Regions from separate parts of the Anaerotruncus sp. DFI.9.16 genome, predicted to be linked through region 1. Evidence: predicted binding sites of a transcription regulator. Region 1 holds the regulator's gene; the other holds the start of a gene.
What was found. Region 1 encodes HrcA, which represses chaperone genes, less so after heat shock. Its sites were predicted from a motif close to TGTTAGCACTCNNNNNNNNNGAGTGCTAACA; they were not measured.
Positions count from the first base shown of each region.

Region 2: clpB (ATP-dependent chaperone ClpB) is a predicted target of HrcA. The motif match lies at 10,067-10,097, and genes of this name have one in related genera.

Region 1 covers NZ_JANFZX010000058.1:499-15,120, forward strand. Annotated here, with positions in the region: gene NE609_RS14545 (HPr family phosphocarrier protein) at 1-7, opposite strand, end outside; gene hrcA (heat-inducible transcriptional repressor HrcA) at 291-1,319, shown strand; gene grpE (nucleotide exchange factor GrpE) at 1,348-1,881, shown strand; gene dnaK (molecular chaperone DnaK) at 1,977-3,824, shown strand; gene dnaJ (molecular chaperone DnaJ) at 3,930-5,090, shown strand; gene prmA (50S ribosomal protein L11 methyltransferase) at 5,175-6,095, shown strand; gene NE609_RS14575 (16S rRNA (uracil(1498)-N(3))-methyltransferase) at 6,100-6,825, shown strand; gene NE609_RS14580 (M15 family metallopeptidase) at 7,183-7,926, shown strand; gene NE609_RS14585 (hypothetical protein) at 7,916-8,467, shown strand; gene NE609_RS14590 (glycosyltransferase 87 family protein) at 8,578-9,906, shown strand; gene NE609_RS14595 (zinc dependent phospholipase C family protein) at 9,960-10,529, shown strand; gene NE609_RS14600 (amidohydrolase family protein) at 10,610-11,794, opposite strand; gene NE609_RS14605 (DUF5058 family protein) at 12,200-12,907, shown strand; gene NE609_RS14610 (hypothetical protein) at 12,912-13,616, shown strand; gene NE609_RS14615 (YitT family protein) at 13,684-14,325, shown strand; gene NE609_RS14620 (TetR/AcrR family transcriptional regulator) at 14,433-14,622, shown strand, end outside.
Region 2 covers NZ_JANFZX010000012.1:15,031-31,435, reverse strand. Annotated here, with positions in the region: gene groL (chaperonin GroEL) at 43-1,671, shown strand; gene NE609_RS07145 (hypothetical protein) at 1,761-1,988, opposite strand; gene aroF (3-deoxy-7-phosphoheptulonate synthase) at 2,066-3,079, shown strand; gene pheA (prephenate dehydratase) at 3,293-4,408, shown strand; gene NE609_RS07130 (YjjG family noncanonical pyrimidine nucleotidase) at 4,469-5,149, opposite strand; gene NE609_RS07125 (sodium:alanine symporter family protein) at 5,115-6,530, opposite strand; gene fba (class II fructose-1,6-bisphosphate aldolase) at 6,728-7,591, shown strand; gene NE609_RS07115 (hypothetical protein) at 7,775-8,743, shown strand; gene NE609_RS07110 (hypothetical protein) at 8,804-9,871, opposite strand; gene clpB (ATP-dependent chaperone ClpB) at 10,139-12,745, shown strand; gene NE609_RS07100 (helix-turn-helix domain-containing protein) at 12,873-13,103, opposite strand; gene NE609_RS07095 (helix-turn-helix domain-containing protein) at 13,114-13,353, opposite strand; gene NE609_RS07090 (hypothetical protein) at 13,480-13,749, shown strand; gene NE609_RS07085 (GNAT family N-acetyltransferase) at 13,790-14,278, shown strand; gene NE609_RS07080 (ABC transporter ATP-binding protein) at 14,415-16,268, opposite strand; gene NE609_RS07075 (ABC transporter ATP-binding protein) at 16,268-16,405, opposite strand, start outside.

The DNA of each region.
Region 1 (14,622 bases):
TGATCATGATAAAACCTCCTTATGTTGTCGGTTGTGAAATGATTGATTCTCTCTCTGTCCCTATTAAACTACAAAATGGAAGCAATGTCAATATGTACAATGAATTTTTTAAAGTTTGTACATAATTTACATAATTAGCATTCAACTATATAGAGTGCTAGAAATTCTGTAAACATTTCGTGAATTCCCTTGACTTTGCAGAAAAGTGTGGTACATTATAGTTGTTGGCACTCGTAAATAATGAGTGCTAAAGAGCCCTTCGCCGGGAACGGGAATGTGAGGTGGGAACGGTGAAGCTCGACATTCGAAAACTGAAGGTCCTGACGGCCATCGTCGAAACCTATATCGAGACGGGGGAGCCCGTCGGATCCAAGACGGTCGCCCGGAAGCTTGACTTCCAGGTGTCCTCCGCCACCATCCGCAACGATATGGCGGCGCTCTTCGACATGGGGCTGCTCGAACAGCCCCACACCTCGGCGGGGCGGGTGCCCTCCCATCTGGGCTACCGCATCTACGTCGACCAACTCATGCACTGCCAGCCCCTCTCGGAGGAGGAGCAGCGCGAGATCGACGCGCTCTTCAACGTGCGCGACCCCGATCCCGACAGGCTCCTGGAGGACGCGGCCGAGGCCCTCGCCGACTACACCAAGTGCGCGACCGTCTCGACCACCATCACCCCCAAGACGGTGCAGGTCAAGCGGGTCGAGATCGTCCCTGCGGGCGCGCGGACCGTCGTCGTGCTGGTCATCGCGACCAACGGCGTCATCAAAAACAAGGTCTGCCGCGTCGACTTCGGGCTGACCACCGAGATCGTCGAATTTCTCAACCAGTTCTGCAACGGCCGCCTGGTCGGCAAATCGGTTTCGGACATCTCCCAGTGGTACATCAACTCGATCGCCGTGACCCTCGGCGACTACTCCACCCTCTTCGTCCCGGTGCTCGCCACCGTGTACGAGCTCTGCCGCGAGATCAACGAGGGGCAGTTTTACACCTCCGGCAGCGTCAACCTGCTGGGCTACAAGGAGTTCTCCGACATCGCCCGCGACCTGCTGCTGACGATGAACAACCGTGAACAGCTCCTCGGGGTGCTCGCCTCCAAAAGCGACGCGGTCTTTATCACGATCGGCAAGGAGAACCCCCAGAGCGAGCTGGCGGACACCTCGGTGGTTGTCACGCGCTACAAGATCGGCGAGCAGAATTCGGGCGCGATCGGCGTGATCGGGCCGGTGCGCATGGATTACGCGAAGATCATCCCGCACATCGAGTATTTCTCCAAAACGCTGGGAAAGCTCCTTGCGGAGACGTTTGAGCAGGAATAACAATAACAGAGATAGGTTGTGAGCAGATTTGGCAGAAGAGACGAAGGACACGGCTCCGCAGGCGGAGCCGCAGGAGCGGGAGGAGGCCCCCGCGCAGGAGGCTGAACAGACCGCCCCCGAAAAGAGCGAGGCCGAACTCCTCAGGGAGCAGGTCGATTCCCTGAACGACAAGCTGCTGCGCACGATGGCGGAATACGACAACTTCCGCAAGCGGAGCGTCCGGGAGAAGGAAGCGATCTACCCGCAGGCCACCGCCGCCGCGGTCGCGCAGTTTTTGCCGGTCGTGGACACGATCGAGCGGGCGCTCGCGGCGCCCTGCACCGACGCCGAATTCAAAAAGGGCGTCGAGATGATCCTGCAAAACTTTAAGGACGTTTTCGCCAAGCTCGGCGTCGAGGAGTTCGGCGCGGCGGGCGACGTCTTCAGCCCCGACTTCCACAACGCGGTCATGCATGTGGAGGATGAGGACGCCGAGGCGGGCGTCATCGTCGAGGTGTTCCAGAAGGGCTACAAGCTCGGGGACCGGATCATCCGGCACGCGATGGTCAAGGTCGCCAACTGACGGCGCAAATCAGGTTCAGACGATTCCGCGGCAGAGCCGCGAAACGATATCCCTTTCGTAAAAATTAAGTTTAATAGATCTGGAGGGCTTTTATTATGGGAAAAATCATCGGTATCGACTTAGGTACGACAAATAGCTGCGTGGCGGTCATGGAGGGCGGCGAGCCCGTCGTCATCGCCAACGCGGAAGGCGCGCGCACGACCCCGTCGGTCGTCGCGTTCTCTAAGACGGGCGAGCGCATGGTGGGCCAGGTGGCCAAGCGCCAGGCGATCACCAACCCCGACCGCACGATCTCCTCGATCAAGCGGCATATGGGTTCCAGCTACAAGGTCACGATCGACAGCAAGAACTACACCCCGCAGGAGATTTCCGCGATGGTCCTGCAGAAGCTGCGCGACGACGCGGAAGCCTACCTCGGCGAAAAGGTCACCGAGGCGGTCATCACCGTGCCCGCCTACTTCTCCGACGCGCAGCGCCAGGCCACCAAGGACGCCGGACGCATCGCCGGCCTCGACGTCAAGCGGATCATCAACGAGCCGACGGCGGCCGCGCTGGCCTACGGCATCGACAAGGAGCAGGACCAGAAGGTCATGGTCTACGACCTCGGCGGCGGTACCTTCGACGTCTCGATCATCGAGATGGGCGACGGCGTCCAGGAGGTCCTCGCCACCAACGGCAACACCCGCCTGGGCGGCGACGACTTCGACGAGCGGATCATCAACTACCTGGCGGACGAGTTCAAGAAGGACTCCGGCATCGACCTGCGCGGCGACAAGATGGCCATGCAGCGCCTGAAAGAGGCCGCCGAGAAGGCGAAGATCGAGCTTTCCGGCATGACGCAGGCGAACATCAACCTGCCCTTCATCACCGCCGACGCGACCGGGCCGAAGCACCTCGACGTCACGCTGACCCGCGCGAAGTTCAATGAGATGACCGCCGACCTCGTCGAAAAGACGATGGAGCCGGTGCGCAAGGCGATGGCCGACTCAGGCCTCAAGGTCTCCGACCTCGACAAGGTGCTGCTCGTCGGCGGTTCCACCCGCATCCCCGCCGTGCAGGACGCGGTTAAGGCGTTCTGCGGCAAGGATCCCTTCAAGGGCATCAACCCGGACGAGTGCGTCGCGGTCGGCGCGGCCATCCAGGGCGGCGTGCTCGGCGGCGACGTGAAGGGGCTCCTGCTCCTCGATGTCACCCCGCTCTCCCTCGGCATTGAGACGCTCGGCGGTGTCTGCACCAAGATCATCGAGCGCAACACCACCATCCCGACCAAGAAGAGCCAGATCTTCTCCACCGCCGCCGACGGCCAGACCTCGGTCGAGGTCCATGTGCTCCAGGGCGAGCGCGAGATGGCCCGCGACAACAAGACGCTGGGCATGTTCCGGCTCGACGGCATCCCGGCCGCGCCGCGCGGCGTGCCGCAGATCGAGGTCACCTTCGACATCGACGCGAACGGCATCGTCCACGTCACCGCGAAGGACCTCGGCACCGGCAAGGAGCAGAACGTCACGATCACCGCGTCGACCAACATGTCCAAGGACGACATCGACAAGGCGGTCAAGGAGGCGGAGCAGTTCGCCGAGGAGGACAAGAAGCGCCGCGAGGAGATTGACGTGCGCAACGCCGCCGACCAGATGGTCTACCAGTCCGAAAAGGCGCTGACCGACCTGGGCGACAAGGTGTCCGCCGACGAGAAGAGCCGCGTCCAGCAGAAGATCGACGCCCTTAAAGAGGCGCTCAAGGGCACGAACGTCGACGACATCAAGCAGAAGCAGGAGGATTTGCAGAAGGATTTCTACGAGATGTCCTCCAAGATGTACCAGCAGGCGCAGCAGAGCGCCGGCCCCGAGGCGGGCGCGCAGCAGGATGACGGCGGCGCCTCCGCCGGCGGCGGGGACTATGTCGACGCCGACTACCGCGAGGTTGACGAGGACGACAAAAAATAATACAATGGAAAAAGTCTGCGGCAAGGCGGGGGGCGGGGCCTCTCGCCTTGCCGCGTGAAACAGCCGTTCCGGTGACATGGGAGCGGAAAGCAGAGGTGAGGGCAATTGGCTGATAAACGGGATTATTACGATGTACTGGGCGTCTCGAAGGACGCCTCCGCGGACGACCTCAAAAAGGCGTACCGCAAGCTCGCCAAACAGTACCATCCCGATATGAACCCGGGGGACAAGACCGCCGAGGCCAAATTCAAGGAGGTCAACGAGGCCTACGAGGTGCTCAGCGACTCCACCAAGCGCCAGCGGTACGACCAGTTCGGCCACGCGGGCGTCGACCCGAGCTACGGCGCGGGCGCCGGGGCGGGCGGCTTCGGAGGGGGCTTCGGCGGCTTCGACGTCGGGGACATCTTCGAGAGCTTCTTCGGCGGCGGATTCGGCGGATTCGGCGGCGGCTCCTCCCGGCCGCGCAACCCCAACGCCCCGATCCGCGGCAACGACATCAACGTGACGGTCGGCCTCTCCTTCATGGAGGCGGCCAAGGGCTGCAAGCAGCAGATCACGGTCCAGCGGCTTGAAAAATGCGAGACCTGCGGCGGCTCCGGCGCCAAAAAGGGCACCTCCCCCGAGACCTGCCCCGAGTGCGGCGGCACCGGTCAGGTGAAGGTCCAGCAGCGCACCCCCATCGGCGTCATCCAGACCACCCGCACCTGCACCAAGTGCTCGGGCAAGGGCAAGATTGTCAAGGAGCCGTGCGGCGACTGCCGCGGCATGGGCCGCGTGCGCCACACCCGCACGCTGGAGGTCTCCGTCCCCGCCGGCATCGACGACGGGCAGACCTTCGTGCTGCGCGGGCAGGGTGACGAGGGGCTCAACGGCGGGCCGTCGGGCGACGTGAACATCATGGTCACGCTGCGCCCGGACACTCTCTTCGAGCGCGACGGCTTCGACGTGTGGTGCGACATCCCGATCACCTTCACCCAGGCGGTGCTCGGGGACGAGATTGTCGTGCCCACCATCGACGGCAAGGTCAAGTACAACGTCCCCGAGGGCACCCAGTCGGGCACCGTCTTCCGCCTGCGCAACAAGGGCATCCCCTACGTGAACGGGCGCGGGCGCGGCGACCAGTACGTCAAGGTCAACATCGAGGTCCCGCGCAACCTGAACGCCAAGCAGAAGGACGCGCTTAAAAAGTTCGAGGACCTGTCGAGCGACCGCAACTATGAAAAGCGCAAGAGCTTTTTCGACAAGCTCAAGGACGCGATGAAATAAGAATTGTTTACAAAACCGCCCTTTCTATGGGGGCGGTTTTGTTGTATAATTAAGCATTAGCGTACTAGGACAAGGAGGAGCGGCATGCAGTACAGTGAAGTGAAACTGAAGGTGCCCGTCGAGCGCATCGAAATCGCCGAGGCGGTCGCCAACATGGTGGTGCCCTACGGCATCTATATCGAGGACTACAGCGACATCGAGGAGCTCGCCCCGCAGATCGCGCACGTCGACCTGATCGAGCAGGAGCTTCTGGAGCGCGACCGCACCCACGCGGTCATCCACCTCTACATCTCTCCCGGCGAGAGCCCGCTCGAGGCGGTCTCCTACCTGCGGGAGCGGCTGGAGGCGGAGGGGGTCCCTTTCTCGGTCGAGACGGACAAGGTCGACGAGGAGGACTGGGCCACCGCCTGGAAGAAATATTACTTCCCCACCAGGGTGGGGGAGCGGCTGGTCGTCTGCCCCTCGTGGGAGGACTACGCGCCGGCGCCCGGCGAGGTCGTGCTCACGATGGACCCCGGCATGGCGTTCGGCACCGGCACCCACGATACGACGCGGCTGTGCATGCAGCTGCTCGAAAAATACGCGGCGCCCGGCGTGAAGCTGCTTGACGTCGGCACCGGCAGCGGCATCCTCGCCGTGGCGGCGCTGCTGCTCGGCGCGGATTCGGCCGTCGGCGTGGACATCGACGAGGTGGCCGTGCGGGTCGCGAAGGAAAACGCCGCCGCCAACGGCGTCGGGGACCGGGCGGCCTTTTTGGCGGGCGACCTCGCGGACAGGGTGGACGGGCGGTTCGCGGTCGTGACCGCGAACATCGTCGCGGACATCATCCTGCGCCTCATCCCCGACCTCGGGCGGTTCCTCGAGCCGGACGGCGTGTTCATCGCGTCGGGCATCATCGACACGCGGGAGGCGGACGTCGTGTCCGCCCTCGAAGGGGCGGGCTACCGCCTCGCCGACCGGCGCGAATCGGGCGGCTGGGTCGCGCTGGCCGCCGTGAGGGGGTAGCGGAATGCCCCGGTTTTTTACCGGCGAGGTGGACGGGCGGTCCGCTGTCATCACCGGCGAGGACGCGCGCCACATCGCGCTCTCCCTGCGCATGAAGCCCGGCGAGCCGCTCACCGTCTGCGACAGCGCCGGGCACGACTACCAGTGCGTCGTCGAGGCGGTCGATCCCGGGCGGGTGGACCTGCGGGTGGAGGCGGTCGCCCCCTCCGCCGGGGAGCCGGGGGTGGAGATCACCCTCTATCAGGCGCTGCCCAAGGGGGATAAGCTCGAAATGATCGTGCAGAAGGCGGTCGAGCTCGGCGTCGGGCGGATCGTGCCCGTGCTGACCCGCCGGTGCGTCTCCCGGCCCGATGAAAAGTCGATGAAAAAAAAGCTTGAACGTCTCAACCGCATCGCGCTCGAGGCCGCCAAGCAGTGCGGCCGCGGCCGGGTGCCGCCCGTCGAACCGCTTGTCGGCTTCGGAGAGGCGGTCGCGCGCATGAAGGAATCGCCGCTGGGCATCTTTTTCTATGAGAACGCGGACGAGAGCCTGAAAAGCGCGCTCTCCCGCCGGCTCGGCGGGGAGGTTTCGATTATGGTCGGCAGCGAGGGCGGCTTCGAGCCCTCCGAGGCGGCTTTCGCCGCCGAAAACGGCCTGCTCACCCTTTCGCTCGGCAGCCGCATCCTGCGCTGCGAGACCGCGCCCCTTGCCGCCATCACCGCCATCCTTTATGAGGCGGGGGATATTTGAGACGGACGCGGCAGATACTACCAGGGGAAACTTTTGAAAAAGTTTCCCCTGGACCCCTTCAAAACGTTGGGCTCAGGCGCGGCGTGGACAACCGCCGCAGGCGCGCCCCGTGAGACGCAGCCGGGGCATGGGCCTGCAACCTTTGAAAAAGTTTCCCCCGGACCCCTTCAAAACGTTGGATTCAGGCGCGGCGCGGATAATCGCCGCAGGCGCGCCCCGTGAGGTGTGCGAAAGACGCGGGCGGAGATATCTAGAACAATTCTTCCTGCGCCCCGTCCAAACGTTGAGTTCAGGCGGGGAACGGGTGCCCGCCGCGGGACGGCGCCGGAACATACGAACAGGCATGGGAGGCATAGAATGAAACGATTATGGAAAACCGGGACGGCGCTTTTACTGGCGGCGCTGCTGATTTTGAGCGGCTGCACCGCGCGCGGTCCCGCGCCGGAAGAGAGCGTTTCATCCGCTCCGGAAGAGGAGGACGCCATGCCGGAACCCACGATGATCCCCCGCGAAGAGGTGGGCGAATTGGAGAACCTGCTGCTTGTGAACGCGGAAAACCCCGTCCCGGACGACTACACGCCCGAACTCTATCCGGTGAGCGGCACTTACCAGATGGATGCGGATGCGGCGGGCTCGATGCTGTGGATGCTCTACGACGCGGCCGCGCAGGGGGTCGACCTGATGGTCGTCTCCGCCTACCGGGGGACCGAGCGCCAGCGGCAGAATTTCAACAACAAGGTGCAGGAGTATATCTCGCTGGGCCTGAGCGAGGAGGAGGCGGTCGAGGTGACCTCCCAGTGGATCGCCCCTCCCGGCACGAGCGAGCATGAGACGGGGCTGGCGGCCGACATCGTGACCCCCGGCTACCAGATGCTCAACCACGGCTTTGCCGAAACGCAGGCCGCCAAATGGCTCGCGGCGCACGCGCCCGAGTACGGGTTCATCCTGCGTTACCCGGAGGACAAGACGGAGATCACCGGGATCACCTACGAGCCGTGGCATTTCCGGTATGTTGGAAAGCACGCGGCGCGGGAGATCACCGAACGCGGCGTCTCGCTGGAGGAATATCTCGGAGTGGCGGGGGAGACGTATGCTGAGTAAGGAGAAGGTCGCGCACAGGCTGTCCCGCATGCTGGGCGGCGGGCGGAGCCGCGCCGCAGCCGCGGCGGTGGCTTTCGCGGCGCTGGCCGCCGTCGTGGCCGCGGGGATGCTGCTTGCCTCCCGCGCGGCGGATATGCGCGGGGAGCTCATGCGCAGCAGCCTCGTCGCGGCGATCGCAACGCCCGGCGAGGAGGGGCGGCTTTCGCAGATTTTAGGCGACCCCGAGAAATCCGAGCTGCTCATGAAGTATATCAATTCGATGGCCGGGGTCGTGACCAACATGGAGGTCTCCCCGCGCCGGCACCTCTCCCAGTTTTCCGCGCTGCTCGACGCGGCGGAGGACGCGGGCGCGACGATTTTGGATTTCGACTGCGACGCGGGCGGACGGGTGCTGACCGTCTCCTGCACAGCCCCGGACGGGAAATCCGCCGGGGCGTTCGCGCAGCTGTTGCGGGAAAACGGATATTTTTCGCGGGTGGAACGCAAGGAACCGCCCGCAGGGGATGAGCAAAACTTCCTAATTGACTGCTATTTTTCGTAGGGAATTTATACAAAACGACGGAAATGTGGAAAGTTTACAAAATTTTCACACCTTCAACAGACAGTTTTGGCGCGATATGATAAAATTTTGATTGCAATGGAAGTAAACTGATGGATGAAAAAAGACTGGGCGCTTCCTTTTGCCCCTCACGCGGGCAGATTCGCTGGTTTTTGACCGTGCTGGTGGCGTTCGCCGCGCTGGTGCGGCTGATGGTCGCCTATATCACCGTGCACTATTTCGACCTGAGCTTCTATGTGGACTGGTCGACCGGAGTGGCAAACGACTTCTTCGGCGCTTATAACAATATAGGGAACCTTGACTATCCGCCCCTTTTTCTCTTCCCCCTCTTCCTGACGGGGAAGCTGCTCGGGATCGGCGCGGTGCGCGCCTTCGACCCCTATATGATGCTCGCCCTCAAGGGGTGGCAGGTGCTGTTCGACCTCGCGTGCATCCCGCTCCTCTACCGTGTGCTGCGGCGGGAGGGGCAGCTCGTGGGGCTGGCCGGCGCCGCGATCTGGGCGGTCAATCCCGCCGGGATCCTCAACTCCTCCTACTGGGGGCAGACGGACAGCATCATGATCTTTTTGGTGGTGCTCGCCTTCCTGCTGCTCGAGGAGGGAAGGCCCGTCTGGTCGGGCGCCGTCATGGCGCTGGCCTGCCTGATGAAGTTCCAGTCCCTTTACTTCGCGCCCGTCTACGCGGTCGCGCTGCTCACCTCCTATCCGCCCAGACGGATTTTCCGGACCGTGGCGGCGGGAGCGGGCACGGTGCTCGCGGTCTTCCTGCCCTTCATGGCGCGTTCGGGCTGGGCGCTGCCGCTGGAGATCTACTTCGGCGGCTTCGGCCAGTACCAGGGGGCCAGCCTCAACGCCTTCAACTTCTATTCGTCGGCGGGGCTCAATTATAAGCATTTCAGCACGAAAATCCTCGGTCTGATCCAGGCGGACCACCTTTCAACCCTGCTTTTGGCCGCGGCTCTGGCGCTGCTTGTGGCCGTGTGGTTCACGGCCACCGAAAAGAGCGTCTGGCTGATGGGGTTCCTCTTCATGCAGACCGTCTTCATGTTCACGACCCGCATGCACGAGCGTTACCAGATCCCCGTGCTTGTGATGGCGCTCATCGCGGCGGCGCGGCACCGCAGCCGCGGGATGTTCGCCTCGTTCGGGGCGCTGGCGGTCATGGTGTTCCTCAACCAGTTCCTGGTATTGCAGCAGATCTTCGCGGCCGACAAGCAGGCCGGGTGGATCGCCCACTACGACGCGGTCGTCGTCGCGCTCTCCCATGTGAATCTGCTGCTCTACTTCGCGACGGCCTGGGTTGCGCTGCGCGTCTGTTACCGGCGCGGCCATTACGGCTTCGCGCGCTCCTTCCGGGCGATGCTGCCCGAACGGTGGCGCGGGTCGCCGCCAGGACCGAACCCGCAGCGCGGCGCGCCTTGACGCCTTGCAGATAAAGGGCCTACGGGCCCAATAACCAGAAAGCGGTGTTTCCAATGAACCTATTTTCGCACATCACGATGGGCAGGTACCTCTACACCTACTTCACCGAAAATCTCGGCGTGGAGCTCGACAAGGGGAGCTTTGTGAGGTGGAACGTCCTGCCCGATATTGCGCCGAGCCTGCTCAAGCTCTCGCATTTTAAAAAGGACATTTACGACCTTGTGATGGCGCGCGCGGAACACCTGTCAAAGGAAGGCGACAACATGTCGGTGGAGGAATACAGCAAGCAGCTGGGCATCCTCTGCCACTTCATGTCCGACTTCTTCTGCTACGCCCATTCCGAATCGTTCGACGGCAGCAAGGCCGGCCACTTCAAATATGAAGTCCTCATGCAGTTCTACGGCTACCGACGCCGCAGCATGCTGCACGCGGTCGACCTCATCTCCAACGCGGCGGAAATCGACCACAGCACCGCGCTCTACGAGCAGATCAACGAGCTGCACGAGCAGTACTCCCAGCTCGCCCCCTCCTACGGCGTGGATTTTGTCTTTTCGCTGACCGCCTGCGTGGACCTGCTGATGGGGATGCTCGGCGCGAAAACGCCGGCGATTGCCGCGGCGTGAGCCCGGCGCGGAAATAACGTGATGAAAGGGCCCCGGTGCGTAAGCACCGGGGCCCTTTTTTGCCGTTCCCGGGGAACTCCTCAGCCGACGTGGACGCCGCCCTTGAAGACGTGCGCGCGGGGCTTGCCCATGACGGAGATGTCCTCGTCCGGGTTGCCGTCGATCACCACGAGGTCGGCGTATTTGCCGATCCTGACCGAGCCGGTCATGTCGGCCGCGCCGGCGATCTCCGCGCTGTTGATCGTGGCCTGGCGCAGCAGGTCGATGTTGGAGATGCCGATCAGGTCGCGGCGGACCAGGAATTCCTGCGCGGGGTTCTCCACGTAGGAGCCCATGTCCAGGTCGGTGCCCCAGCCGAACTGGAGTCCCGCCTTGTAGGCGGTCCGCAGGCTCTGCTGGAGCAGGGGGAGGTAGGTCTTGGCCTTGAGGGCGCGCCAGTCGTTCGAGTCGGCCTTGCTCAGGTCGATGAGGAACTGGAAGATGCCGATCGTCGGGACGAGGAAGGTGTCCTTCGAGCCGACGAGCATGTCGACGCCCTCCTCGTCGATGAGGGTGGCGTGCTCGATCGTGTGTACGCCCGCGCGGATGCTCATTTTGATGCCCTCGGTGCCGTGGCAGTGGACGGCCACGTATTTGTCGCGGGCCGCCGCGGTGTCGACCACCGTACGCAGCTCCTCCTCTGTCGTGATCAGGTTGCCCGGCACGCTGCCCTCGTTGAGGAAGGCGCCCGACACCATGTATTTGACGAAGTCGCACCCGTGCGCGATCTCCTCGCGCACCGCGCCGATGACCGCCTCTCGCCCGTCCGCCTCGTTGTACATGAGGCTGAAGGCGTCGTTGCCCGCGTCCTTGGGGGAGATCATCAGCCCCGCGCTGTAGATGCGCGGGCCGGTGATCTGGCCCTTCTGCACCGCGTTGCGCACGGCGATGGCGCAGCGGCTGTTACTGCCCATGTCGCGCACGGTGGTGTAGCCGAGCTTCAGATAGGTATTGGCGTATTCGCAGGTGTCGAAGCAGGAGGTGCCGAAATCCTTGAGCTGGTTCTCCATCAGGTTGCCCGAGAGGGAGTGCAGGTGGGTGTGCAGGTCGAAGAGGCCGGGCAGAACGGTTTTGCCCGCCACGTCGAGGACGGGCGCGTCCTCGTAGCTTCCGCCCGCCGGACGGATGTCCGCGATGAGCTCCCCGTCGAGGACGATGTCGGCGGCGGGCAGGTCGTATCCTTCGGTAAGCGCCGGGATCAGGCGGCAGTTTTTCAGTACCAGCATGAGAATCCTTCTTTCTGTTTGCGTTGTGCACCGGCGGGGAAACAAAAAAAGCCCAAACGGAATACGCATCGGCCGCTCGGCCCATGCGGAGGATTCCTGTCCGGCTTTGTTGTTCGGCTGCCCCTGGGGGGCTGTTGATGTCCATTATAGGAACCCCGGGCGCAAAAGTCAAGGCGGGGGATGAATTTTCCGGAAAAACGCGGCGGGCTCTTGACAAATCGCTTTAAATTCGCTATGATTTAACACGTTAAAGCAAAAACAAACTATAGTCTGTACCGATAACGGGGGACGGTTTGATTTTGTTGTTCGGCAATCAGTAAGGGGGCGGTGGAACCGGCGGCCGGCCACAGAAAAAGCGGCCGCCAGAGGTGTTTTTCGGATCAAAAGAATTGAGGAGCGGTAAAAATGAGCGATTATCTGTCGATAGCAAACAGCCCGATCATGTGGCTATCCTGCTTCCCGCTGGTGCTGCTGGTGCTCTGCCAGGCGGTTCTGTATACCCGCCGGGCGTTCGCCACCGCCGTCAAGATGGGAATCTCCAAGAGCGACTGCGTCAAGGCCTTCCGCGCCGGGATGATCTCGGCCATCGGGCCGTCCGTCGCGGTCTTCATCATGATGGTGGGACTCATGTCCGCCGTCGGGTCGCCCGTTTCGTGGATGCGGCTTTCCGTCATGGGCGCTGCCGCGGGCGAAATGATCAATGCCGGCCTCGGCGCGCAGGCCGTGGGCAGCGCGCTGGGCGCCGCCGACTTCGGCATCCGCGCCTACGCCGCCGCCCTGTGGGGGATGAGCCTCTTCTCGGTGGCCTGGATCGTCGTGCTGGTCTTTATCCCGCAGATGAACAAGGTGCAGGTCAAGGTCGAAAAATACGACAAAAACCTCATGACCCTGATCAGCACGGCCAGCATGCTGGGCATCATGTCCTACATGACGATGGAAAACTGCCTGACCGGGCTGCCGATGATCGTCGCCTGCGTGAGCGCGTCGCTCTGCATGGTGGGGCTCTCCAGGACGGTGAAAAAGCTGCCCTGGCTGCGGGAGTACCACATGGGCATCGCCATGATCGTGGGCATCGTCTGCGCGCCGGTCTGCGCCTGGCTGATTGGAGGTTGAGGAGATGAAAAGTGCAGTGACTGAATCGAATTTCAAGGGCATGTCGGACGACCAGTTCACAAGGGAGTTTGGAAAGCCCTCCATCCGCATCGGGAGCATCACGCTGATCATCGGGTTCGTGCTGGCGTTCGTGCCCGCGTTCACCCTCTGGCTGGTGTACGGCGTCGTGCCCACCCCCGCCGAGATCGCGATCATCTTTACGCTCGTCGTCTCCTCCGGGTTCGCCTGGATGGTGGTCGAGCCGATCTCCTACTACGGCGTGCTCGGCGCGGCGGGCAGCTACATGGCCTTTTTGAGCGGCAACATCAGCAACATGCGCCTGCCCTGCGCGATGGTCGCGCAGGAGGTCACCGGCGTAAAGCCGGGCACCAAGGAGGGCGAGCTCATGGCGACGATCGGCATTGCGGGCTCGATCGTCACCAACCTGATCTTCGTCACCCTCGGCGCGATCGGCGGGACCCTGCTGCTCGGCGCGCTGCCCGCGTCGGTCAAGGACGCGTTCAAGTACGTGCCCGCCTCGATCTTCGCGATCATGTTCACCAACTTCATGCTCAAGCGCCCCGACCTGGGCGCCTTCGGCGTCATCTCCGCGCTGCTCATCCTGACGGTGGGTTCAATGTTCATCCCGCTGCCGTTGCAGATGCTGCTGAACGTCGTGCTGGTGGTCGCCGTCGGCATCCTGATCTACAGGAAGAAGAAAAAGATCTGAATCTCCCGCGCGTATCAGAACGTCCGGGGAGAGGGAGGCTGACAACATCAATATCACGGTAAAATCCATGTCCAAGCTGCTGGTGGGACTGCTACTCTACGCGGTGGGCATCGTCGTGTTCGCGCAGTCGGGCATCGGCATGGCCCCGTGGGACGTCCTGAGCGACGGCCTCTCCCACACGCTGGGCATCTCGCTGGGGGCCGCGGTGCTGGGCGTCTCGGTCGTGCTGCTGGCGGTCAACTGGCGGATGGGCATCCGCATCGGACTGGGGAACATCCTCGACCTGGTCATCACCGGCCCGATCGTCGACATCATCCAGGCGCATCATCTGATCCCCGCGGCCCAAAACCTTCCGCAGAAGCTGTTGATGGTGGCCTGTGGGCTCATGGTGCTCAACGTCGCCACCTACTTCTATGTGGGGGCGGGGCTCGGGGCCGGTCCCCGCGAGGGGCTCATGATCGGCATCGTCCGCCGGACGGGCTGGTCGGTGCGGTTCACCAAGAGCGGGCTCGAGCTCTCCGCCATTTTGGCGGGCACCCTGCTCGGCGGGCGGTTCGGCATCGCCACCGTCATCGTGGCGCTCGTCACCGGGCCGCTCATGAACCTCACCTTCGACCTCGTCCACTTCGACATCAAGTCAGTGCCGCAGGTCTACCTCGACGACCAGCTGCGCATCCTGCGGGAGCGCGGGGCCTGCCGGAAAAAGTAGCGGCGGGCGCGCGCCCTCTTTGGGGCGCGCGCCTTTTCCTTTCGGCGTCCCCCTTGCGCGCGGGCGGCGGTTGGTATAAAATGAAACCAGACGGGGAGGGAAGTCCGATGGCAAAGACGGAAGTCCGGGAACGCATCGCGGAGGCCGCGTGGCGGCTCTTCGACGAGAAGGGCTATGAAAACGTGTCGGTCGACGAGATCATCGCGGCGACCGGCACCTCCAAGGGCGCGTTCTACCACTATTTTTCCGCGAAGGACGAGTTGCTTTCGGCGCTGCCCGACAAGTTCGACAACGACT
Region 2 (16,405 bases), on a different contig from region 1:
AGCCCCGTGAACAATAAATTTTGATATAGGAGACTGATAAATATGGCTAAGGTTATCTGCTATGGCGAGGATGCCCGCAAGGCGCTCCAGGCCGGTATTGACAAGCTTTCCGACACCGTTAAGATCACCCTGGGACCCAAGGGCCGCAACGTCGTGCTCGACAAGAAGTTCGGCGCCCCGCTCATCACCAACGACGGCGTGACGATCGCCAAGGAGATCGAGCTGCCCGACGCGTATGAGAACATGGGCGCGCAGCTGGTCAAGGAGGTCGCGACCAAGACCAACGACGCGGCCGGAGACGGCACCACCACCGCGACCCTGCTGGCGCAGGCGCTGGTGCGCGAGGGCATGAAGAACGTCACCTCGGGCGCGAACCCGATGGCGGTCAAGAAGGGCATCGCCAAGGCGGTCGACGCGGCAGTCGAGTCGCTCAAGGAGAATTCCAAGAAGGTCAAGGGCAGCAAGGACATCGCGCGCGTCGCGTCCGTCTCGTCCGGCGACGAGTTCATCGGCGAACTGATCTCCGAAGCGATGGAGAAGGTTTCCGCCGACGGCGTCATCACGATCGAGGAGTCCAAGACCGCCGAGACCTACACCGACGTGGTCGAGGGCATGCAGTTCGACCGCGGATATATCACCCCCTACATGGTAACCGACACCGAGAAGATGGAAGCCGTCCTCGACGACGCCTACATCCTCATCACCGACAAGAAAATTTCCTCCATCCAGGAGATCCTGCCCCTGCTCGAGCAGGTGGTCCAGGGCGGCAAGAAGCTGCTCATCATCGCTGAGGACGTCGAGGGCGAGGCGCTCTCCACCCTCATCGTCAACCGCCTGCGCGGCACCTTCACCTGCGTCGCGGTCAAGGCCCCCGGCTTTGGCGACCGCCGCAAGGAGATGCTCCAGGATATCGCAATCCTGACCGGCGGTCAGGTCATCAGCGAAGAGGTCGGCCTCGAGCTGAAGGAGACCCAGCTGAACCAGCTCGGCCGCGCGCGCCAGGTCAAGATCCAGAAGGAGAACACGATCATCGTCGACGGCATGGGCGACAAGAAGGCCATCAAGGACCGCATCGCGCAGATCCGCGCCCAGATCGAGACGACCACCAGCGATTACGACAAGGAGAAGCTCCAGGAGCGCCTGGCGAAGCTCTCCGGCGGCGTCGCGGTCATCCGCGTCGGCGCTGCCACCGAGATCGAGATGAAGGAAAAGAAGCTGCGCATCGAGGACGCCCTGTCCGCGACCAAGGCGGCTGTTGAGGAAGGCATCGTCGCCGGCGGCGGCGTGGCGCTGCTCAACACCATCCCGGCGGTCGAAAAGCTCATCCCGGGTCTCGACGGCGACGAGAAGACCGGCGCCCGCATCGTCCGCCGCGCGCTGGAGGAGCCCATCCGCCAGATCGCCGAGAACGCCGGCATGGAGGGCTCGGTCATCATCGACAAGCTCCGTCGCACCCGCAAGGTCGGCTACGGCTTCGACTTCGCCAAGGAGACCTACGGCGACATGATCGAGCTGGGCATCGTCGACCCGACCAAGGTCACCCGCAGCGCGATCCAGAACGCCGCTTCCGTGGCGGCGATGGTCCTCACCACCGAGAGCCTCGTCTCGGACGAGAAGGAAGAGAACCCGGTCCCCGCGGCTCCCGCGGGCGGCATGGGCGGCATGTATTAATCCCGCGAAACCCCGCACCCCAAAGGCCCCGGCGCAGTGCGCCGGGGCCTTTTTTGTGTGCCTGTGGGACGGGCCGCTGTGAAAAATTTCTAAAAATGCCTTGACAGATTGTGCAATTCGATTATAATGAAAACAACCAAACCAGACACGCGGAGGAAGCCATGAACAAGCTCACCCTCAAACAGAATCGATTTTTCGGCTTTTTTAGCTGGGGCTTTTACTTTAGCACCGGCTTTTTTGGCTATGGAAAAAGATTGTGTTTGATGAGCAGATAGTTCCGCGCGGCTGATCGCAGGGAATATATCCAGAGGACTCATTGACGCAATGGGTCCTCTTTTTGTATGCGCGGATGACGGACCCTTGCGTAAAATCAAATTTATTGGAGGCAACCGCAATGATCGTCATTATGAGACCCCGAACCCCGCAGCAGGAGATCGACAAGCTCACCGACGCGCTCACCAGCCGGGGCGTGGAGGTCAACCCCGTCATCGGAAAGGACCTGATCATCCTCGGCCTTGTGGGCGACACGAGCAAGATCGACCCGACCTGGATCGAGGCAAACCGCAACGTCGAGCGCGTCATGCACGTCGCCGAGCCGTTCAAAAAGGCCAACCGCATGTTCCATCCCGACCCGACCGTCGTGAAGGCGGGGGGCCGCGAGATCGGCGGCAAAAAGATCACGATGATGGCGGGGCCCTGCTCGGTCGAGAGCGAGGAGCAGATCTGCGGCATCGCGGAGCAGGTTAAGGAGATGGGCGCGGATTTCCTGCGCGGCGGCGCGTTCAAGCCCCGCACCTCCCCCTACGCGTTCCAAGGGCTCAAATACGACGGCCTGAAGCTGCTCAAGGAGGCCCGCGCCAAGACGGGACTCCCGATCGTGACCGAGATCATGTCCCCCTACGACATCGAGCTCTTCGCGGAGGACGTGGACGTCATCCAGGTGGGCGCGCGCAACATGCAGAACTTCGAGCTGCTCAAGGAGCTCGGACACACCCACAAGCCCATCCTCCTCAAGCGCGGCCTTTCCGCCACGATCGAGGAATGGCTGATGAGCGCCGAATACATCATGGCGGGCGGCAACGAGAACATCATCCTCTGCGAGCGGGGCATCCGCACCTTCGAGACCTACACCCGCAACACCCTCGACCTCTCGGCGATCCCGGCGGTCAAAAAGCTCAGCCACCTGCCCGTCGTCGTCGACCCCAGCCACGCGAGCGGCAAGTGGTGGATGGTCGATCCGCTCGCTAAGGCGGCCGTCGCCGTCGGCACCGACGGGCTGATCATCGAGGTGCACAACGACCCCGCCAACGCCCTCTGCGACGGCCAGCAGTCGATCCGCCCGAGCATCTACGGCGAGCTCGTCAAGGAGCTGCGCGCCATCGCCCACGCCGTCGGCAGGGAGCTGTAGGGATACGGGGGAACGGACGGTTGTAAAAAGCGGCCTTTTGAAAAAGGCCTGGCGAAAACTGGGGTGCAGGCGGGCCGCTGCCCCAGCCCAACCCGCCGCCCGTGCGGCAAGGCCCCATTCGCACGCCGCGAGCGTCAGGCGGTTCGCCGCGGCGTATCTGCATCAAAAGTTCTTTGGCGGGCTTTCTTTCAAGAAAGCCGCAGGGAGGTACTTATGGAGGATTTGGCAGACTACCGGCGGGAGATCGACGAGATCGATTCCCAGCTGATCCCGCTCTTTGAGCGGCGGATGGACGTGGTGCGCGAGGTCGCGCGGTTTAAAAAGGCGCGGAACATGCAGGTCCTGCAGCGGGACCGGGAGCGCGTGGTGCTCGATAAGGCGGTCGCGCGGCTGCAGGACCCGGGCTACGCGGCCGAGGCGGAACGGTTTATGAACGCGGTGATGGCGATCAGCCGGGCGGCCCAGCGGCGGGACATCGGCGGCGCGCTGCCGCGCGAGGCGTCCCCGCTGACCGGGAAGGTGGGGTACTACGGCGCGCCGGGCTCCTTCTCCGAGCAGGCGCTCGCCGACTACTTCGGCGAGGACCGGGAGCGGACCGCCTGCGCCGAGTTCGAGGACGTCTTCACCGCGCTGCGGGACGGGGAGATCGACTACGGCGTGCTGCCGATCGAGAACTCCTCCACCGGCGCGATCACGCGGGTATACGACCTGCTGGGCGGCTACGGCTTCTTCATCGTCGGCGAGCGTCGCCTGCGCATCCATCAGAACCTCGTGGGCGTGGCGGGCGCGACGCTCGACACGGTGCGCGCCGTCTATTCCCACGAGCAGGGCCTCGAGCAGAGCAGCCGCTTTCTGGTGGAGCACCCCGGCTGGGAACAGGCCGTGTTCCACAGCACCGCCGAAAGCGCCCGCCTGGTGGCCGCGTCGGGCGACCCCACCAAGGCGGCGATCGCGAGCGAACGCGCGGCCGCCCTCTACGGGCTTGAAATCATCGCCCCGGCGATCGAGAACAGCCGCCACAACGCGACCCGCTTCATCGTCATCGGGCGCGCGCTCGCGCCCGCCGGGGCGGACAAGGTGAGCCTCGCCTTTTCGCTCGACAACGAATCGGGCACCCTCTACAACACCCTACGGCACTTCGCCGACCGGCGGATCAACCTTGTGAAGATCGAGTCCCGCCCCATCCCCGAGGAGCTGTGGAGCTACCGCTTCTACCTCGATTTCGAGGGGGACGTCGACAGCGACGACGTGCGCGGCGTGCTCGCGGAGATCTCCGCCGGGGCCAAGGATTTCCGGCTGCTCGGCGCCTACCGGAGCGACCGGGACTGAACGGAATGAAAAACAGGCGGACGCAGTCGCGTCCGCCTGTTTTTTGCGTTTTGCAGCGCGCTACGCCAGCGCGATGGGGATGAAATCGGGGAGGACGGAGACGCGGTAGTCGCAGCCGACCGTGTCGACGGCGTCCTCCGGCGCGAGCCAGCAGGTGGCGACGCCGGCGTTTCTGCCGCCCGCCATGTCGGAGGTGAGCGAGTCGCCCAGCAGGATGACGCGGGAGGGGTCGGGGTTCCCGACTGCCGCGAGCACCGCGTCGAAATATTCCTTGCGCGGCTTTTGGAAGCCGATCTCCTCCGAGATGAACATGTCCGAGATGAGCGGGCGCAGGGGGGACTTTTCGAGCCGCCGCTTCTGGGTCGCGACAAGGCCGTTGGTGGCGATGTAGAGGGGGTGCTTTCCGGAAAGCGCCCGGCAGAGTTCGAGCGCGCCCTCGCGCAGATAGGCCCCCTCGCCGAGCGCGGCGGTGTAGGCGGCGTTGAAGTCGGCGGGGTCGAAGGACGCGCCGAGCGCGGCGGCGAGCCGCTCGAACCGCCCGACCCGCAGGGCCTCCTGCGTGGTGCCGCCCTGCTCGTAGAGCCTCCAGAGCGCGTCGTTGATCGCGTGGTAGCGGGCGTGGACTTCTTCGTTGAAGGGGACGCCGAAGGCGGCGCAGGTGCCCGCGAGGGCCTCGCGGGCGGCCCGCCGGTAGTCGAAGAGGGTCTCATCCGCGTCGAGCAGAATGACGTCGTATTTCATGGGAGGGTCCTCCTTTTTTGATACGTCCGAGGTAGTCGCGGGTGGCGGCGAACACCTCCGGGGAGAGCAGCAGCACCGCGATCAGGTTGGGCAGGGCCATGAGGCCGTTGAAGGTGTCGGAGACGCTCCAGACGAGCTGGAGGCTGCCCACGCAGCCGACGACGGTCATGCCGATGAAGCAGAGGCGGTAGCCGATACGGGCACGTGCGCCGAAGAGGTAGTCGACGGCACGTTCGCCGTAGTAGGACCAGCCGAGGATGGTGGCGAAGGCGAAGCAGCAGACGGCCAGCGTGATGAACACCCCGCCGAACCGGCCGAAGCCGCTGGAGAAGGCGGCGATGGCGAGCTCCGCGCCGTCCCCGCCGAGCAGGTGCGCGCCCGAGGTGAGGATGGCCAGCGCGGTGATCGTGCACATGACGATCGTGTCGAAAAAGACCTCGAAGATCCCCCACATCCCCTGGCGGACGGGTTCCTTCACGTTGGAGGCGGAATTGACGATGACCGAGCTGCCGAGCCCGGCCTCGTTGGTGAAGACCCCGCGCGCCACGCCGTAGCGGACGGCGTCCGAGAGGATGAATCCCACCGCGCCGCCCCCCGCGGCCCGCAGGGTGAACGCATCGGAGAGGATGGCGGAGAAGGCGGCGGGGATGCCGCGCCAGTTGAGGCAGATGATGAGAACGCCGCCGAGGGTGTAGGTGACCGCCATGAAGGGCACGAGCTTTTCCGTGACCGAGGCGAGCCGCTTGATGCCGCCGAGGATGACCACCCCGGCGAGGGTGGCGACGGCGATACCGACGGCGAGCGGGGAGAGGCCGAAGGAGGAGGCGAGCGCCCCCGAAATGGAGTTGGCTTGGGTCATGTTGCCGATGCCGAAGGAGGCGGCCGCGCAGAAGACGGCGAAGAGGACCGCGAGCCAGCGGCAGCCGAGCCCCCGTTCGATGTAGACCATCGGCCCGCCGACCCATTTGCCATGGGCGTCGCGGTAGCGGTAGCGGTTGCCGAGGACGTTTTCGGCGTATTTGGTCATCATGCCGACGAGCGCGGAGATCCACATCCAGAAGATGGCCCCCGGCCCGCCCGCCGTGATCGCGGTGGCCACGCCGACGATGTTGCCGGTGCCGATGGTGCCCGCCAGCGCGGTGGCGAGCGCCTGGAACTGGGAGATCGCGCCGGGATCGCGCCGGTCGCGCACATCGGGGCTGCGGAAGATGGCGAAAAGGGTGCCGCGCAGCCACAACCCGAACCGCCGAAATTGGAAAAAACCGGTGCCGACCGTAAAATAGAGGCCCGCGAGCAGCAGGAAGCCGATCATGACGGGCCCCCACACGAAGCCGCCGACCAGTTGGTTGAGCTTTGCGATCCCTTCCGCGAGTTTTTCCATGCCATCCTCCCAGCGTGTTCCCGGGGAGTCCCGGAAACATCATAGCATTTTGCGCGCGGGCGCGTCAACGGCGCGTCCGGGCAAAAAAATTTGATTTTTTGCAAATAATCCCATATAATAGAACCATTGCACAATCGCGCCCGCGTCCGGCGGGCGCGGGACGTACCATTCCAACATATGATCGAGGAGGACGAAACATGTTAGTATCGGCGAAGGACATGCTTACCAAGGCCCATGAGGGACATTACGCGGTCGGGCAGTTCAACATCAATAACCTTGAGTGGACCAAGATGGCCCTGCTCGCGGCGCAGGAGTTGAGCTCCCCCATCATTCTCGGCGTCTCCGAGGGCGCGGGCAAATATATGTGCGGCTTCGAGACGGTCGCGGCGATGACCAAAGCGATGGTCGAAAGCCTCGGCATCACCGTGCCGGTGGCGCTGCACCTCGACCACGGCAGCTATGAGGGCGCCAAAAAGGCGATCGCGGCGGGCTTCTCGTCGGTCATGTTCGACGGCTCCCACTATCCGATCGAGGAGAACATCGAAAAGAGCAAGGAGATCATCGCGCTGGCCGCTTCCAAGGGCATTTCGGTCGAGTGCGAGGTCGGCGCGATCGGCGGCGAGGAGGACGGCGTCGTGGGCGGCGGCGAGGTCGCGGACCCCGCCGAGTGCAAGCGCATCGCCGACCTCGGCGTGACGATGCTGGCGGCGGGCATCGGCAACATCCACGGCCAGTATCCTGAAAACTGGAAGGGCCTCAACTTCGAGGTGCTCAGCGAAATCCAGAAGCTGAACCCGTCGATGCCGCTCGTCCTTCACGGCGGCACGGGCATCCCGGCCGACATGATCAAAAAGGCGATCTCGCTGGGCGTCAGCAAGATCAACGTCAATACCGAGTGCCAGCTCTCCTTCGCGGCGGCCACCCGCAAATATATCGAGGAGGGCAAGGACCGGCAGGGCAAGGGCTTCGACCCCCGCAAGCTGCTCGCGCCCGGCTGCGACGCGATCAAGGCGACCGTCAAGGAGAAGATGGAGCTCTTCGGCTCGGTCGGCAAGGCGTAAAGCATAAAGAAAAAACATCCGCCGGCTGAACCGGCGGATGTTTTAGTTCTCCCGCCTCCCCGGGCCCATATGTTTACGCCATTATTTTGTGCAGTCTTGCGCTATCTTTTCCCGCGTGAATCTGATATATTGACAGTAAGGACACAACAGAGACACAACGTCGATCAGTTGGGAGGGGTTCTGATGTTGAAAAAGTTTTTCTCCGTTTTGCTGGCGCTCTTCCTGCTTCTGCCCGGGCAGGCCGTGTCGGCGCAGGAAGCCGATTCCCTCTTTAACCGCGCACTGCGGCAGGAACCCTATTCCGTGCTCGACGGCCGGCTGACCATCCGGATGCCGACCGGAACCGAGGACGCGGCGATACAGCGCGATATCATGGGACCCATGTCCTCCTCTGCGCGCGAGACCCGGCTGATGTCTGAAAATATCGGCGGCGCGGAGCTGGTTGTGTATGCGCAGGAGATGTTCCGCTATTCCACCGGCGATTTTGTAAAGGATCTGGAACTCATCTTTTCATCCAATTGGCAGGACGCGGAGTTCGGTTATGAGCTGGCCTGCTCGGAGCCCGGTTTTTCGGCGGCAAAGCTCAAAATCCCCGCGACAGACCCACAGGGTGAAGCGATCCTCGTCAGTGCCGTGGTGGTGCGGACCGCCGACAACGGACTCATTATGCTCTCTTTTCTGGTCACGCCCGAGGCCTACCGCTCCCCCAATCAATGCCGTGCGCTCTGCGACCGGGTGATTGCCACGCTGAAGCCGGGGGAACGGATGCTGAACACCGCCGCCCGCAGGGAGACGCTGGATGGCGCGGGGTACCAGATCAGCCTCGACAAGGATTATGTGGTGATCGAGCAGTTCGGCGTAGATTTTTTGGTCTACTACATCGAGAAAGTGACTCCCCTGGACACTTCGGCCCCGTCGATGGGCATCTATCTGGGCTTCCACCCTTCGACGGACGGGAAGCCCTACGGTACGCAGAGCAAGGGCACCATCCTCGGGAAGTCGGTCGTCTGGTCCGCCTCCAACAATCGCGTGGAGACGCTCACGAGGCTGAAGGACGGCAGCATGATGCACATCTTTATCACTGCCGACGATCAGGCCGACCGCGCCGCCCTCAAGAAGATGGCGCAGTCCCTCCAGGTAAAAACGAAGTGATATAAGCACGGCGGTAAAAAGGCCCGGATTTCGCATGAAATCCGGGCCTTGCTTATGCTTTCAGAGAGCCTTGGCGGTAATGATATAATTCCCGAGCGTCCGGACCTTTGCCGAGAACGCCCCGCGCCCGTCGGAATCGGTGGTGTACTTGAAGCGGCTGGTCACGTCCTTGAGGTCGCCGGCTTCGGTCGCCTCATAGATGTGGATCTGCCTGTGGGGGACCGTCTCCTCGCCGTCGAAGGTGAGGTAGGGGTTCACAAGGGTGAGCGTGCCGCCCTTTGCGTCGGGGTTGCCGCGGAAGAAGCGGGTATACATCTCCCCAAGGGGGGCCGTGTGGTTGCGGCCGGTGTCGGCGCGGCGGGTCGAAAGCTTGGGCGCGTAGAGGATGTCCGAGCCGGAGAGCTCGGCGACGATGATGTCCTCGTCCTCCCAGGTGTAGTCGCTGTCTCCCTCCTGGGTCGGGGTGAGGACGATGTCCTCCGCGCCGATCGGGTGCTCGACGTCCTTGAAATAGAAGAGGTCGCCGTACCAGTCGGGGCTGGTTTTCAGGTAGGAGGAGGGGAAGAGGGTGTCCTCGGTGATGCGCAGCGTGTAGTCGATGACGATCTTCGCGCCGCTTTTGACCGTCAGCTCGGAGGCCGTGCCGGTGTTCGCGCCGAGCGGGGAGACGGGCAGGGCGGTGTCCTTGACGGCGGTATAGGTCACCGTGAAGCCGATGCCGGTGTTGTCGTACATCCCGTCCTTCGAGAGGGTCACGACAAAGCAGGCGCCCGCCCCGACGATCGGCTCGTCCGACTGGCGGATCGACCGCGCGTTCATCGCGTTGGCGGTCGTCTTGACCGAGCAGCGGAAGGCGGAGGAGTCGTAGAAGGCGGAGGAATCGGTGACCCGCCACAGCTTGCCCGAGTCGTCGTAGACCCGCTCGTCCGCGGCGACGGTCAGCGTGTTTCCGTAGACCGAATTGCCGTTCGCGAGGTAGCGGTGGGGGTCATATTCATAGACCTTGGCGACGGCGGTCGTCTTGGAGTCGCCCGCGAGGGAGGGGGCTTTTTCCGCGGCGAGCGCGGGGGCCGCGAGGGAGAGCGCGCAGGCCAGCGCGAGCGCGCAGGCGAGAACGGAACGCTTCATATGAAATCCCTTCTTACAGATGAAAATTTTGGTGTAATCCTATGATATCCCCAAATCCGGCCCCCGTCAACCGCCGGGGGGCAAAGTTCAGAAACCGTTCAAATTCGCCGGGAAATGGGAAAAAACCAGGCACAATTCACAGGAAAAATGTTTACAATTTGTACTTGATTTCCCCTGCGGTTTGGGGTACTATAGAGTTAGCACTCGAGATAATAGAGTGCTAAAACGCCGTATCAAACAGCTTTCACATAAAGGAGGAGGGTGTCTATGAACGCTCAGAAATTCACCCAGAAGTCGCTCGAGGCGCTGCAAAGCGCGCAGGACCTCGCGACCGAATACCAGAACATGCAGATCGAACAGCAGCATCTGCTCTACGCGCTGATCGCGCAGGAGGACGGCCTCATCGGCCAGATGCTCAAAAAGATGGAGATCGACCCTGCCGCGCTGCTCTCCGACGTGCGCGCCGAGGTCGAGCGGCTGCCGCGCGTCTCCGGGCCCGGCCGCGAGCAGGGCAAGATCTACGTCTCGCAGGAGGTCGACCGCGCGCTGGTCCAGGCGGAAAAGCTCGCCGACCGGATGAAGGACGAATACGTCTCGGTCGAGCACGTCATGCTCGCGCTGCTCGAAAACCCGAACGGCGCGCTGGGGCAGCTCCTTTCGCGCTTCCGCCTGACGAAGGACGGCTTTCTCTCGGCGCTGGTGAGCGTGCGCGGCAACACCCGCGTCACCTCCGACACCCCGGAGGACACCTATGACGCGCTGAAAAAGTACGGCACCGACCTCGTCGAGCAGGCGCGCAACCAGAAGCTCGACCCGGTCATCGGCCGCGACAACGAGATCCGCAACGTCATCCGCATCCTCTCGCGCAAGACCAAGAACAACCCCGTCCTCATCGGCGAGCCGGGCGTCGGCAAGACGGCCATCGCCGAGGGACTCGCGCTGCGCATCGTGCGCGGGGACGTGCCCGAAAACCTCAAGGACCGCACGATCTTTTCGCTCGACATGGGCGCGCTGATCGCGGGCGCGAAATTCCGCGGCGAATTTGAGGAGCGCCTCAAGGCGGTATTGCAGGAGATCAAGAAGAGCGAGGGCAGGATCATCCTCTTCATCGACGAGCTGCACACCATCGTGGGCGCGGGCAAGACGGAGGGCTCGATGGACGCGGGCAACCTCTTAAAGCCGATGCTCGCGCGCGGCGAACTGCACTGCATCGGCGCGACCACCCTCAACGAGTACCGCCAGTACATCGAAAAGGACGCCGCGCTCGAACGCCGGTTCCAGCCGGTGCTGGTGAACGAGCCGACCGTCGAGGACACGATCTCGATCCTGCGCGGGCTCAAGGAGCGCTACGAGGTGTTCCACGGCGTCAAAATCCAGGACCAGGCGCTCATCGCGGCGGCGGTCCTCTCCAACCGCTACATCACCGACCGCTTCCTGCCCGACAAGGCGATCGACCTTGTGGACGAGGCGTGCGCGATGATCCGCACCGAGATGGACTCGATGCCGTCCGAGCTCGACGACCTCTCCCGCAAGATCATGCAGCATGAGATCGAGGAGGCGGCGCTCAAAAAGGAGACCGACCAGATTTCCAGGGAGCATTTGCAGGAGATCCAGCGGGAACTCGCGGAAATGCGCGAGCAGTTCAAAGCGATGAAGGCCCGCTGGGAGAACGAAAAGAACGCGATCACCAAGGTACAGAGGCTGCGCGAGGAGCTCGAGCAGGTGAACGCGGACATCGAGAAGGCCGAACGGGAATACGACCTCAACCGCGCCGCCGAGCTCAAATACGGCAAGCTCCCCGCCCTCCAGAAGGAACTGGAGGAGGAGGAAAAGCTCGCGGGCGCGGCGGAGAAGGACTCCACCCTCCTGCGCGACCGCGTCACCGAGGAGGAGATCGCGCGGATCGTCGGCCGCTGGACGGGTATCCCCGTGGCGCGGCTGATGGAGGGGGAGCGGCAGAAGCTGCTGCATATGGAGAGCATCCTGCATGAGCGGGTCATCGGTCAGGACGAGGCGGTCACCACCGTCAGCGAGGCGATTTTACGCTCCCGCGCGGGCATCCAGGACCAGGGCCGCCCGATCGGCTCCTTCCTCTTCCTCGGCCCGACGGGCGTCGGCAAGACCGAGCTCGCCAAGGCGCTCGCGCAGGCGCTCTTCGACGATGAGCGCAACATCGTGCGCATCGATATGAGTGAATACATGGAGAAATTCTCGGTCAGCCGCCTGATCGGCGCGCCTCCGGGATACGTCGGCTACGAGGAGGGCGGCCAGCTTACCGAGGCGGTGCGCCGCAAGCCCTACTCGGTCGTCCTCTTCGACGAGATCGAAAAGGCCCATCCCGACGTCTTCAACATCCTGCTCCAGGTGCTCGACGACGGCCGCATCACCGACAGCCAGGGCCGCACCGTGGACTTTAAAAATACGATTATCATCCTGACCTCCAACCTCGGCTCGCCCTACATCCTCGAGGGGATCGACGAAGACGGCCGGATCACCGAGGAGGCCCGCAAGGCGGTGGACGGGCTGCTCAAGCAGCAGTTCCGCCCCGAGTTCCTCAACCGCCTCGACGAGATCGTCTTCTATAAGCCGCTGCAAAAATCCGAGATCGCGCAGATCGTCGACCTGCTCATGGCCGACCTGCAAAAGCGCCTCGCCGACAAGCAGCTCACCCTGGCCCTCTCGCCCGAGGCGAAGGAGTATATCGTCGACCAGGGCTACGACCCCGTCTACGGGGCGCGCCCCCTCAAGCGGTTCCTCCAGCACAAGCTCGAAACGCTCCTCGCCCGCATGATCATCGCCGAGGACCTTGCCCCCGGCACCCGGCTCGAGGCAGTTCTCGAAGACGGGGAGTTGGTTATCAGAAGGGCCGCCTAAAAAGAGAAAACCCGCCGCAAGGCGGGTTTTTCTTTTTCGGGGGGCTTTTGAAAAAGCCCCCCGGGCCCCGAAAACTTTTATCAGGCCGGCCGCGCGCCTCTTAGCGGGCGCGACCCGTGAGGCGGGGCTACCGCGCCCGTTCGGGGTTCTCCGTCAGGCCCAGCAGGTAGTCGGTGGACACCCCGAAGTAGTCGGAGAGCAGCACCAGTCGTTCCAATGAGGTGGTGGTTTTGCCGTTTTCAATGTCGCTGATCTGCGTCCGCGTAACGCCCAGCAACTTTGCCAGCTCATCCTGCGCGGCGGATCGTCCGGAGCGCAAAAGCCTGACACGTTCGCCAAAAACTTTTTTGTCCAGCATGAGTCCTCCTTCAATCGTCGAGGTAGTGGCGGGTTGGGTCGTTTGCCAATCCCAATAAATAATCTGCCGAGACGTTAAAAAACTCGGAAAGGCGCACGAGCTTTTCCAGCGTGGTGGAGCGGGCCCCGCTTTCGAGGGTGCTGATTGCCTTGTGCGAGAGGCCGATGGCGTCCCCCAGCTGTTTCTGGCTTATTCCGCGGGCACAGCGCAGCGCATAAATCCGGGCTCCCATTTCTATCGGCTGAAACATAAAAATTTCCCCTTGACATTTACCTTATAGTAGAATATAATTAGAACGGGAAATCTACTTAGAGGTAAATGATTGTAGTATAATCGATAATTATCATAATTATATCATATCGGGAGGGGTTGCGCCATGCTGTCGGAAGAATTTGAAGAATATCTGGGCGCGATGTACGAGCGGGCGCACCAGCGATTCCGGGAGAGCGGGGAGAGCCGCCTTTTGCGCAGGCGGCTGGACGACTGCGAGGCGGCCTGCCTGCAAAACGTCCATCCCAACGACCATTTTTTCGTCCATGACCTGCTGGCGGCTCTTGCCGATGCGGAAAGCGCGGAGGCGGAATACCTCTACCGGCAGGGCTACGCGGACTGCGTGGAATCCTTAAAACAGTTGCATGTCCTCTGAAAAAGGTGTATAATTCCCCCGTCTGAAAGGGGTTTTGACAATGCAAGTGACCGTGAGGAAGTTCACCGACGCCGATCTCCCGGCGATGACCGCCATCTGGAACGGGATCGTCGAGGAGGGGAACAGCTTTCCGCAGGACAGGCCCTTTACGGAGGAGGAGGCGCGGGAGTTTTTCGCGGCGCAGTCCTTCACCGGGGTCGCCGAAGCGGACGGGAAGGTGCTGGGGCTCTACATCCTGCATCCCAACAACGCGGGGCGCTGCGGGCATATCGCGAACGCGTCCTACGGCGTTTCGTCCGGGGCGCGGGGCCTCGGCGTGGGGGAAAAGCTGGTGCGTCATTCGCTGGAGATGTGCCCGGCGTGCGGATTCGTGGGACTCCAGTTCAACGCCGTCGTCTGCACCAATACGGCGGCGATCAAGCTCTATGAACGCCTCGGGTTCGAGCACATCGGCACGACGAAAAACGGCTACCGCTTCAAGGACGGCAGCTACGCGGACCTCTTCCTCTTCAATAAGCCGCTCATCTAAAACGAAAAGCCCCCTCCGGCCGTAAGGCCGGAGGGGGCATCTTGCGTCACGGGCGGCGTGCTGCCGGGAGGCGGAGCGCCCCGCCTGAAACAAAAGTTTTTGGGGGTTCTAAGGGGGGATTTTTCAAAATCCCCCCTTAGTCGAGCTCCGCCACGCCGGTATAGAGCTGGTAGTAGCGGCCGTGCAGGGCGAGCAGGTCGTCGTGGCTGCCGCGCTCGATGATCTCGCCCTGTTCGAGCACCATGATGGCGTTCGAGTTGCGGACGGTCGAGAGGCGGTGGGCGATGACGAAGGTGGTGCGGCCCTCCATGAGCCGGTCGAGGCCGTGCTCGATGTGGCGCTCGGTGCGGGTGTCGACCGAGCTGGTCGCCTCGTCGAGGATGAGGATGGGCGCGTCGGCGCAGGCGGCGCGCGCGATGTTGAGCAGCTGGCGCTGGCCCTGGCTGAGGTTCGCGCCGTCCCCCTCGATCACCGTGTCGTAGCCGTGGGGCAGGCGCATGATGAAGGAGTGCGCCGACGCGAGCCGCGCGGCCTGTTCGACCTCCTCGTCGGTGGCGTCGGGGCGTCCGTAGCGGATGTTGTCCCGCACGGTCCCGGTGAAGAGGTGGGTGTCCTGAAGCACCATCGCGAGCGACCGGCGCAGACTGTCCTTCTTGATCTGGCGGATGTCGATGCCGTCGATCGTGATGCGGCCCTCCGCGATGTCGTAGAAGCGGGTGAGCAGGTTGGTGACGGTCGTCTTGCCCGCGCCGGTGGAGCCGACGAAGGCGATCTTCTGGCCGGGCTTCGCGTAGAGGGAGATGTGGCGGAGCACGGTCTTTTCGGGGGCGTAGCCGAAGGTCACGTCCTCGAACCGGACGTCCCCGCGCACGGGGACGCGCTCGGCGGGGGCGCCGTCGTCGCGGTAGCACTGCCAGTAGAAGGCGTGCCCGTCGCGGACGAGGTCGGCGGCGTGGGCGGGGTCGGGTTCCTCGACCGGCTCGCGCATGACCTCGTAGATGCGTTCCGCGCCCGCGATGGCGGTGATGACCGCATTGTACTGGCTGGATGCCTCGTTGATCGGGCGGCTGAACTGGCGGGTGAGCTGGAGGAAAACGACCAGCCCGCCGACGCTGATGAAGCCGAAGATCGAGAGGATGCCGCCGATGGCGGCGACGAGCGCGTAGTTGACGGTGGAGATGTTCATCATGACGGGCATCATGAGGCCGGAATAGCTCTGGGCGGTGGTGGCCGCCTCCTGAAGCTCGCCGTTGAGCCGGTCGAACTCCTCGAGCGCGTCCTGCTCGTGGCAGAAGACCTTGACGACCTTCTGGCCGGTGATGATCTCCTCCACATAGCCGTTGACCTTGCCGAGGTTGGCCTGCTGGGCGATGAAATATTTACTGCTCACCTTCATGAGCCTGCCCGCGACGAAAAACATCAGCGGGGTCATAAGCAGCGTCAGGATGGTGAGCGGGATGCTCTTGGAGAGCATGAGGCCGAGGATGCCCGCGAGCGTGATGACACTCGAAAAAAGGGAGGTCAGCGAGTTGGCGAGCGCATCGTTGAGGGTGTCCACGTCGTTGGAAAAGCGGCTCATCATCTCGCCGTGGGTGTGGGTGTCGTAGTAGCGGACCGAGAGGTCCTGCAGGTGGTCGAAGAGCTCCCGCCGCAGGTCGTTGATCGAACGCTGGGTGACGGTGAGCATCAGGCGGGTTTGCAGGTAGCTCGCGCAAACCGCGACGAGGTAGATGCACAGAAGGGTGATGATCCCCTTGAAGAGGCCGGCGAACCGCGCGGCGACGGGGATGGCCACGACCGGCTCGAGGAAGTTGTCGATGATCGGCTGGAGCATGGCGGTGCCCGCCAGCGAAGCGCCGATGTTGAGCAGGACCATGACCGCCGCGAGGAAGAGCGCCGATTTGCGGCGGCGCAGGTATCCCCACACGAATTTGACCGCCGCGCCGAAGTTCTTCGGCTTCTGCTGGACGACGACTTTACGATGAGGCATTACGCATCCGCCTCCTTTTCCTGCTGGGAATAGTAGATCTCCTGGTATTCCTCGCTGCGCCCGAGCAGCTCGTCGTGGGTGCCCACGTCGGCGATCTGGCCGTCCGAGAGGATGACGATCTGGTCCGCGTCCTTCAC